Regions from separate parts of the Pseudoalteromonas sp. NZS127 genome, predicted to be linked through region 1. Evidence: predicted binding sites of a transcription regulator. Region 1 holds the regulator's gene; the other holds the start of a gene.
The links. Region 1 encodes LexA, which represses DNA repair genes until DNA is damaged. Its sites were predicted from a motif close to TACTGTATNNNNATACAGTA; they were not measured.
Positions count from the first base shown of each region.

Region 2: a site for LexA is predicted at 2,462-2,481, ahead of ruvC (crossover junction endodeoxyribonuclease RuvC). Genes of this name have one in related genera too.

Region 1 covers NZ_JADYWN010000006.1:143,980-148,986, forward strand. The annotation lists gene I6E78_RS08125 (DnaJ C-terminal domain-containing protein) at 35-1,000, shown strand; gene I6E78_RS08130 (chaperone modulator CbpM) at 1,000-1,320, shown strand; gene I6E78_RS08135 (hypothetical protein) at 1,573-1,953, shown strand; gene I6E78_RS08140 (PaaI family thioesterase) at 1,956-2,399, opposite strand; gene I6E78_RS08145 (SRPBCC family protein) at 2,498-2,950, opposite strand; gene lexA (transcriptional repressor LexA) at 3,230-3,847, shown strand; gene coxB (cytochrome c oxidase subunit II) at 4,322-5,007, shown strand, end outside.
Region 2 covers NZ_JADYWN010000027.1:6,326-11,332, reverse strand. The annotation lists gene I6E78_RS17175 (ABC transporter permease) at 1-2,401, shown strand, start outside; gene ruvC (crossover junction endodeoxyribonuclease RuvC) at 2,531-3,055, shown strand; gene ruvA (Holliday junction branch migration protein RuvA) at 3,058-3,675, shown strand; gene ruvB (Holliday junction branch migration DNA helicase RuvB) at 3,683-4,690, shown strand.

The DNA.
Region 1 (5,007 bases):
ATGAAAGCTCATAAGTTTGTGATTTGGATTGCGAATGAAATTTGTAGATTATTATGCCGTGCTTGGAATATCGCCCGATGCAGACGATAAAGCGGTTAAAGTAGCTTATAAAAAGCTAGCTAGAAAATATCATCCAGATGTAAGTAAAGAACCTCAAGCCGAGGAAAAGTTTAAAGAGATAGGTGAAGCTTACGAAGTTATTCACAACAAAGAAGAGCGCGCTAAATACGATGTGTTACGTCGTAATCAACAAAACCGTGCTCAGCAGCAAGCAAATTATGGCGGTAGCTATGGCTCGTCACAAAACCATTATCAGCAAGGTGATCCCCAAGCCGATCAGGAGTTTTCTGATTTTGTAAATTCTATGTTTGGCGGCGCAGGTGGGTTTAACCATGGCGGGCAGGGCAGAACTGGTGGCGCTCGTGCGCAAAAAGGACAAGATGTGGAAATTGAATTCCCGGTATTTCTTGAAGAAACGTTAGTCGATACCGTTAAACCAATTGAGTTTATGCTGCCGCAGCGAGACAGTAGTGGCCGTGTATCTGAAGTTAAAAAATCGCTTAAAGTTAAAATTCCTGCCGGCTCGGTTAATGGCGAACGCATTCGCTTAAAAGGCCAAGGTGGATTAGGTTCGGCAAATGGCCCTAATGGCGATTTGTATTTGCAAATTCGCTTAGTGCCTCACCCATTATTTGACGTTGAGGGGCATAACCTAAACATAGTGGTACCTCTTGCACCATGGGAAGCTGCTTTGGGCACTAAAATAAATTTACCTACATTAGCCGGAAAAATCCAACTAACTATTCCAGCTAATAGTCAATCGGGTCAACGTTTACGCATTAAAGGTAAAGGGTTAATTAGTAAAAAAGCCAAAGGTGACTTATTTGCTGTGATTAAAATTGTTAATCCAGCATTGAGTGATGATGTTAGCAAAAAGCTTTGGCAAGAGCTGGCCGAAAAAGCCCATTTTGACCCCCGTAGCAATTGGAGCAAGTCATAATGAAAATTATCGAGGCACCACAAGGCAATTTACTCACTAGCCAAGAATTGTGTGTGAGTAGTGATATTAGCGAAGCCATATTATATGAATTGGTTGAGCACAGCATTGCTATTCCTATTGAGGGCGAGCGCGTTACAGAATGGCAATTTACGGTATCAACAGTGATCTTAGTTAAAAAGGCTGCGCGTATTCAGCATGACTTATCGTTAGATTGGTCTGCTATTGCTTTGGTTTTACAATTATTGGATGAACGGGATGAGTTGATTGCTGAAAACCAAATGTTAAAGCAGCACTTAAGTCGATTTAAACATTTAGAATAAAAAATAGTGGTTAAATTTTAAATGCGAGTAGCTAGCTATTTTTATGGAGCTAGCTCAGCACTTTTATAATAGTGAGCTTTTGGTGCTTAAATATTTTTTATTCGTGAAATAAGAGTAAGTAAAGCGTCAATAAATGCGTAAAAATAGCCGACTATTCAGATAAAAAAGGTGAATATTGCAGAGTTGATTTGGTATAAGCGTAAAACTGCGTTAAAGTTTACAGCGAACTAATTAGAGGATAAACAGCAGACAATGTCGGAAATTCAATTTTTAAATGTAGACCTAGAGCTTGAGTCAAAGCAAGATATTAGCGTGCTTGTAGCTGACCTAAAAAAAATCGCCACTATTTTACATTATGATAAAGACGAATACCGTCAGTTAGCGCGTATAGAAGTAACAGGCGAAATATCTTCACCGGATAAAGCAATTAACCACTTATGTGAGTTAGTAGAGTCATGCTCGCGGGCTGCACTTAAGCAATGGTTGAGTTGTTCGCGCCGTACCTTTGATATTGGTTTTGAATCGGGCACTTCGCCAAAGTGTTTTAACCAAGCGCTGCACGCCGATACATTATTACGTATATCGGCAATTGGTGCAGGCATGGAAATTACTATTTACCCGCTAGAAAAATAGCCTTAGCCTTTGCGCTCTACAACAGCTGCGGTCATTTTTGATACGCAGCAAAGCTCGCCGCGACTATTCGTTATTTTTATTTCCCATACTGAGCTACGCTTGCCAATATGAAACGCTTTTGCGGTGGCGGTTAAGGTGCCATTACGCGAGGCTTTTAAATGGCTGGCACTGATCTCTTGCCCTACACAATAAAATTTAGTGAAGTCGACCACAAAATTAGCCGCGTAGCTGGCAACACTTTCGGCTAAAACCACGTTTGCTCCGCCATGCACCATGCCTATAGGGTTATGGTGCGCAGGAATTGCTGGCATAGTGGCAACTAAGTAATCATCACCAATTTCAGTTATTTCAATCCCCATGGTTTTCATCAGTGTACCTTGGCCATTTATGCCTTGGTCTAACTGCTTACAAAACGCTAAAGTAATAGGTTGATGCCAAATACTCATTGTTACTCCTTTAAAGGTTGAAAACGATAACCGATAATACGATTTTTCATGGCGATATGATAGCCAAATTAGTGCAGCTACTGCATGGTAATACAGTGCTACTTTTTGCTTTCTACATAGTGCTTAATTTCATCGAGATCTTTTTTTAGCATTTTACGCATCGAACTTTTAAGAAAAAAACCTATCACTGCAGAGATCATTTTTACCCAAATAGACTCAGATCTATCAGAAAAAGTCATGGTTAAACAGGTGCTAGGTTCGGCGGCGGTAAGTGACAGCTTAGTGGTATAAACTGCCCCGCCATTTTCTGCGCGAGTGCAATAGTATTCATTAGTAACAGCTTCGGTGATCCACATGGTTTCTGAGGCTGCTTTACCAAAAATTTTTCGTGTTTCTAACCATTTTAGGCCCACTAGCCCTTGTGGTGGCTTCTCGATTATTTTTACATCAATAATGCCAGACAGCATATTGGCACTGTTTTCGATGTCAGTTATTGCCGCCCATACTTTACGTTTAGGACCGTTAATTATTACCGCTACAGTGATATTCATAACACTCTCCGTTAATTCACATTGATGAAGTTAAGGCCCATTACAAAAACGATAGCTAACTAATTTTTAATAACAGCAACAACTTAGTAGTTATGTAATTAATGTAACGTAAAACTAACACTATCGTGATCTGCGTAATTTTATCTGTAATTTACTTGGTAATTTTAAGCTTAGACCAATGCCACCTTTGGCAGCAAAGGCGAGGAGTAATTTAAATTTGCGATTTTCAGATAACTGTATATACTCACAGTTAAATGTACTGTATGGAAAACCAGTTGTATGCGACCATTAACTAACCGCCAAGCGCAAATACTCGAACTTATTAAAGTGTTTATTAAAGACACTGGTATGCCTCCTACACGCGCAGAAATTGCACAAACATTAGGCTTTAAAAGTGCTAATGCAGCAGAAGAGCATTTAAAAGCGCTGGCTAAAAAAGGCGCTATTAAAATGAAACCAGGCGCTAGCCGTGGTATTCAACTTATTGAAGAAGATGAACCAGAACAACTTGGTTTACCGTTAATAGGCCGTGTAGCTGCCGGCGAACCTATTTTGGCGCAACAACATGTTGAGAGCCATTGTAAAATTGACCCGTTAATGTTTAAACCCGCTGCCGATTTTTTATTGCGTGTAAATGGTATGAGCATGCGAGATATTGGTATTATGGATGGTGATTTACTGGCTGTTCATCGCACTCAAGTTGCCGAAAATGGCCAAGTTATTGTTGCCCGCGTTGATGACGATGTAACGGTAAAACGCTTAGAAAAAGCAGGCAAAAAAGTATTATTGCATGCTGAAAATAAAGAATTTTCGTCGATAGAAGTGGATCTTGAAAAGGAATCTTTTAATATTGAAGGCTTAGCTGTTGGGGTTATTCGTAATGCTGACTGGATGTGACAATTAAGCTGTTATAGCTATGTAAAATATCGGCATAATTTAATAGCTCAGATAATTAATGCGCACTTTTTAGTGCGCTTTTTTTTTGCCTTTTTTTTGTGAAAATTCCGCTGCAATGAAAAAATTATATTAAGTTTATGTTTTTTATCATTTAAGTATTTAATACTCGTTATCGCTGTCTTTTTATTTGTAACCCTTGCTGTTGCTCACTTCCTGCTTAGAACAAAATTAAATAAATCCCATATTTACGCTAATCCCCTAATATTATTTGATTATTTTTCAAACTAAAACTTGCTAGTTGTTCAATTATTAACTAATTGTTAATGGGCTGGACTAACAATAACTCACAGCTTTAGTTTTGAGAAAATATATTTATATATCCGGCAGCAATACAAAAATAAAAAATAACAAATTGGCATTTAAAGCTTATGTCTTTTTGTTTTGCACTCGCAACAGTATTAAAGGAGCTGTCACATGGGTAAATTGAGCTCTACCTTGTGGCTTATATTGTTTGTTTTTCCGCAGTTAGCATTGGCAAATAGCCAATATAATATGCGCAAAGGCGTAACCGATATAAGTAATAATGTTTATCAACTACACATGACCATATTTTTAATATGCTGTGTAATAGGCGTGATTGTATTTGCCGTTATGTTTTGGGCACTTATTCATCATCGTAAATCTAAAGGAGCAGTTGCTGCTCAATTTCACGAAAGTACCAAAGTAGAAATACTCTGGACAGCAATTCCATTTGTTATTTTAATAGCAATGGCAGTCCCCGCAACTAAAACATTAATAGCGATGGAAGATGCCAGTAAAGCGGATATCACTATTAAAGTAACTGGTTCACAATGGAAATGGCATTACGAATATATGGGGGAAGATGTTGAGTTTTACTCAATACTTGCCACACCGCAAAATGAAATTGCTAACCTAGCCGATAAAAACCCCAACTATTTACTTGAGGTAGATAAGCCTCTGGTATTACCGATCAATAAAAAAGTACGCTTTTTAATGACCTCCGACGATGTTATTCATTCTTGGTGGGTGCCCGATTTTGCTATTAAAAAAGATGCAAACCCGGGGTTTATTAACGAAACGTGGACCAACATAAACGAAGTCGGTATTTATCGCGGTCAGTGTGCTGAGCTATGCGGTAA
Region 2 (5,007 bases), on a different contig from region 1:
TACTTTATCTATGGTTACCGAGCGTATTGCACAGAGTATTGCGCAAAAAAGTAGCGCCTTTATTGCCGCCGACCGAGTGCTTGGCAGTAATCACGTAATCGACACTTCTTATATAGCTAAAGCAGAGCAACAAAATTTAAAAACCGCACAAATGCTTTACTTCGACACTATGTTATTTGCCAACGACGAAATGCAATTTAGTTCGGTAAAAGCGGCCTCAAGTGGTTACCCGTTAAAGGGGCAACTTAAGGTTAAGTCGAGCCTAAATGGAGAAACCGAAGTTGCTAACGGCGGACCAACACTTGGCAATGTGTGGCTTAGCGAGTCGGTATTTTATAGTTTAAATATAGATATAGGCGATGTAGTAGAGCTAGGTGCTGCATTATTTAACGTTGAAAAAGTAATTGTAGAAGAGCCCGACGCGCCTTTTAATGTGTTTTCGAGTAGCCGCAGGGTGCTTATAAACATTAACGACGTGGAAAAAACAGAAGTAATACAACCGGGTAGCCGAGTGTTTTATCGTCAGCTTTATGCCGGCGATGAAAGCGATATAAATAGTTTTTACGATTGGCTAAAACCGCAGTTAAAAGAAAACCAGCAATGGTATGGCGTAAAAGATCGCCAATCGCCAATATCTAATAGTTTAAACCGTGCAGAAAGCTTTTTGTTGCTAGCAGGTTTGCTGGGCATTATTTTAGCCGCAGTGGCAATTGCGGTGTCTGCAAAGCGTTATTGTGAACGCCAATACGACCCAGTTGCTATGATGAAAACCTTAGGTGGTAGCCGGGCAATGATCCGCAAAATTTACCTTACACACTTATTAATGGTGTGTTTAATGGCGGTAACAGTGGGTTTATTAATTGGTTATGGTTTACAAGAAATTGCAACACATTATTTAGCAAAAAGCATGGGTACAACGTTGCCAATGGCGGGTTTTAAGCCGTGGTTAGTGGCAATTAGCACAGGTGTAATTTGTGCAGTGATGTTTTCTATCAAGCCGTTATTTGATTTATTTGATATTCCGCCATTGCGAGTGCTGCGTCGTAACTTAGGCGATAAACTAGCGGTTAGCCGGGTGCACTTAGCTATGAGTGCGTTTACCGTGTTTTTACTCATGTGGCTATTTAGCAATAATATAAAAATTACTCTGATTTTGTTTGCCTCAACCCTAACTTTAATTGGCGTGTTGTTTTTGGTGTCTAAAGTTATATTTGGTGGTGGCCGTAAATTGGGCTTAAAGCCGGGTAATAGTTGGTCGCTGGCAATTGCGTCAATTCAAAAGCGTGCAAATGTGAATGCAGTCCAGCTGATCAGCTTTTCCCTCGCTATTAAGCTATTACTATTTTTAGTGGTACTTAAAAACGACATGATAGCCGATTGGCAGTCGCAGTTACCAGACGATGCTCCCAATGCATTTTTAGTCAATATTACCCAAAACGAACTTGAGCCAATTAATACTTATTTGGCGCAAAAAAACATTCAGGTATCGGAGTTTTATCCCACCATTCGTGGCCGGGTAAATGCGGTAAATGGCGAGCTGGTAGCGCGAGAAGTATCATTGCAAGACAACGAGAAAAAAGATGAAGAGGCACGCGCTGGTATTGGTCGCGAGCTAAATTTAACCTGGCTTGAAACGCCGCCAGCGCAAAACGAAATAGTGCAAGGGCAGTGGTTTAATGAAAACACATTAGCAGAGGCATCTATTGAGGAGTCTATGCTTGAGCGTTTAGATGTTGAACTTGGCGACACGTTAACGTTTTTAATTGGTGCGCAGTCGTTTGACGCTAAAATTACCAGTGTGCGTAAAGTAAACTGGGCCACCCTTAAGCCAAACTTTTTTATTATTTTAAGTCCTGATGTGCTCAAAGACTTTCCGGCAACCTATATATCGTCGGTACGTATTGAGCCTGATCAAAAACGCGACTTTAGTCAATTGCTGCGCAGCTACCCAACGGTTACCGCCATAGATGTAGGTAACTTTGTTAAACAAATACAATCAACCATAGAGCAAGTGTCACTTGCAATTGGCTTTGTACTTACTATTGTGGTGTTGTGTGGTGCACTGGTATTAATATCGCAAGTGCAAGCAAGCTTAGGCGAGCGCATGCAAGAAATTGTAATACTGCGCACACTTGGTGCAAAAAGCCGGCTTATTAAAAACGCCACTTTATATGAGTTTTTATTGCTTGGTGGTTTGGCCGGCTTAGTTGCCGCTTTTTTTAGTGATATTGCGCTATTAATTGTACAGCAGCAGTTATTTGATCTGGCGGGTAAATTACATCCACATATTTGGATAATAGGACCGGTGGCAGGTGGAGTGTTTGTAGCGGGGTTAGGCTATTTTATGATTGCTCGCACACTTAAGCAAAACACCCAAGGGCTGGTGCGTGCGTTAGGTTAAGTTGCCAATATTTAAGCAAAAGGAAAACGCCCACTTAAGTGGGCGTTTTTGTTTTATTGTTACTGGTAATTTATACAGTGCTCTGGCATTATTAGCCTAATTAACGAATAACAATAATGAGGGTGCTTTTTGGCCATAATTTTAGGGATTGATCCAGGCTCACGCTTAACTGGCTACGGTGTTGTAGCGCATCAGGGATCTAAATTCACTTATTTAGGCAGTGGTTGCATTAAATTAGCGGATCATGAGTTTCATATAAGACTTAAAATGATTTACCAAGGCATTACCCAGCTTATAGAGCAGTTTTCGCCAGAAACCTTCGCGATAGAAAAAGTGTTTATGGCGCACAATCCCGACTCAGCCTTAAAGCTAGGCCAAGCACGTGGTGCTGCTATTGTAGGCGCTGCAATGGCCGACTTACCAGTATTTGAATACTCAGCAAGGCAAATAAAACAAGCCGTAGTAGGCAATGGTGGCGCCGATAAAACTCAAGTACAGCATATGGTTAAAAACATTTTAAAACTACCTGGTACGCCACAAGCTGATGCCGCCGATGCACTGGCTATTGCTATTTGCCATGCGCACTCAGAACAAAATTTAATAAAACTAGCGGGTAGCGCAAGCAAAACCGTTAGAGGACGTTTAAGGAAATAACTATGATTGGTCGCTTAAATGGTATTTTAGTAGAAAAACAACCTCCCGAAATATTATTAGAGGTAAATGGTGTTGGCTACGAAGTGCAAATGCCAATGACCTGCTTTTACGACTTACCTAAAGTTGGCGAAAATGCCATTGTTTATACTCATTTTGTAGTACGCGAAGATGCACAACTATTGTTTGGCTTTAACAATAAAGTAGAGCGTGCCTTATTTAGAGAGTTATTAAAAGCCAATGGCGTAGGGCCAAAGCTAGGTTTAGCTATTTTGTCGGGTATGTCGGCGCAGCAATTTGTAAGCTGTGTAAATAACGAAGACTCCACAAGCTTAGTTAAATTACCCGGTGTAGGTAAAAAAACCGCCGAGCGGCTAGTACTCGAAATGAAAGACAGATTAAAAAATTGGGGCAACGATTTATTCACCCCTTTCAGCGACAGTGCGGTTATTGAGCCGTTTAGCGACGCAACAATTGCTAATAATGCCGCCGATGATGCTGTGTCGGCTTTGGTGTCGCTAGGTTATAAATTGCCACAAGCGCAAAAAGCAGTAAAATCAGTAAGTAAACCCGATATGTCTACTGAGGTTCTTATTAAAGAATCTTTAAAATCAATGCTGTGAGTAACCTATGATCGAAGCTGATCGCTTAATTGACGCGACTGAAAAACCCAACGAAGACTCTATAGACCGTGCAATTAGGCCAAAACTACTCGCCGATTACCGTGGTCAACCGCATGTTAAACAGCAAATGGAAATTTTTATTGAAGCGGCCCGTAGCCGAGGCGAAGCACTCGATCACCTGCTTATTTTTGGCCCACCAGGTTTGGGTAAAACTACATTAGCTAATATTGTTGCCAACGAGCTGCAGGTAAATATAAAGGCAACCTCAGGGCCAGTGCTCGAAAAAGCCGGTGATTTAGCCGCATTGCTAACCAACCTTGAAGAAGGTGATGTATTATTTATTGATGAAATACACAGGTTAAGCCCACAAGTTGAAGAAATACTCTACCCAGCAATGGAAGACTACCAACTTGATATTATGATAGGTGAAGGCCCAGCAGCACGCTCGATAAAATTAGATTTACCCTCGTTTACGCTTATTGGCGCAACGACTCGCGCGGGTTCGTTAACCTCGCCACTGCGTGACCGCTTTGGTATTGTGCAGCGCTTAGAGTTTTATTCAGTAGAAGACTTATCGTACATAGTAGGGCGATCGGCGCATTTTCTTGATTTAGAAATGTGCGACGAGGGTGCAGTTGAAATTGCTAAACGCTCACGCGGTACCCCCCGTATTGCCAATAGATTACTACGCCGAGTGCGTGACTACACCCAAGTAAAGTCAGACGGTACGGTAAACGCCGAAGTGGCAGAGCTGGCACTTAATATGATCGATGTAGATAAAAGCGGTTTTGATTATATGGATCGTAAGTACTTACTCGCCATTATAGAAAAATTTATGGGCGGCCCAGTTGGGCTCGACAATATAGCTGCAGCTATTGGCGAGGAAAAAGAGACTATTGAAGATGTAATCGAACCCTTTTTAATTCAACAGGGCTTTATTCAGCGAACACCCCGTGGACGAATAGTGTCAGACAACGCATATTATCACTTTGGTTTACTACCAAAGCAAGACTAATAAAAAGCTTTACCCAATTTAAAAAGCCATTGCGATTAATTAATTGCAATGGCTTTTTAGTTTATGCTTAGCCGTGTTTTATGTTGCTTTGCGCTGCCGTTATATTCATTCTATAGGCACGTTATTGGCGCTATACTTGGTGAGTTTTAATGTGGTTGGTATGCGTACTTAAATTTAGCAATAATTCACGATGCGTTAAGTCAATCAAGGTTATTGTGCCTGCGTTATATTGCTGGTGTTAACTAATAGGTGGCTTGCTGTGGCGCACTAGCTTAGGCTTTATGCAATTGTTATAAACGCTAAAGTTGTGATGCTAA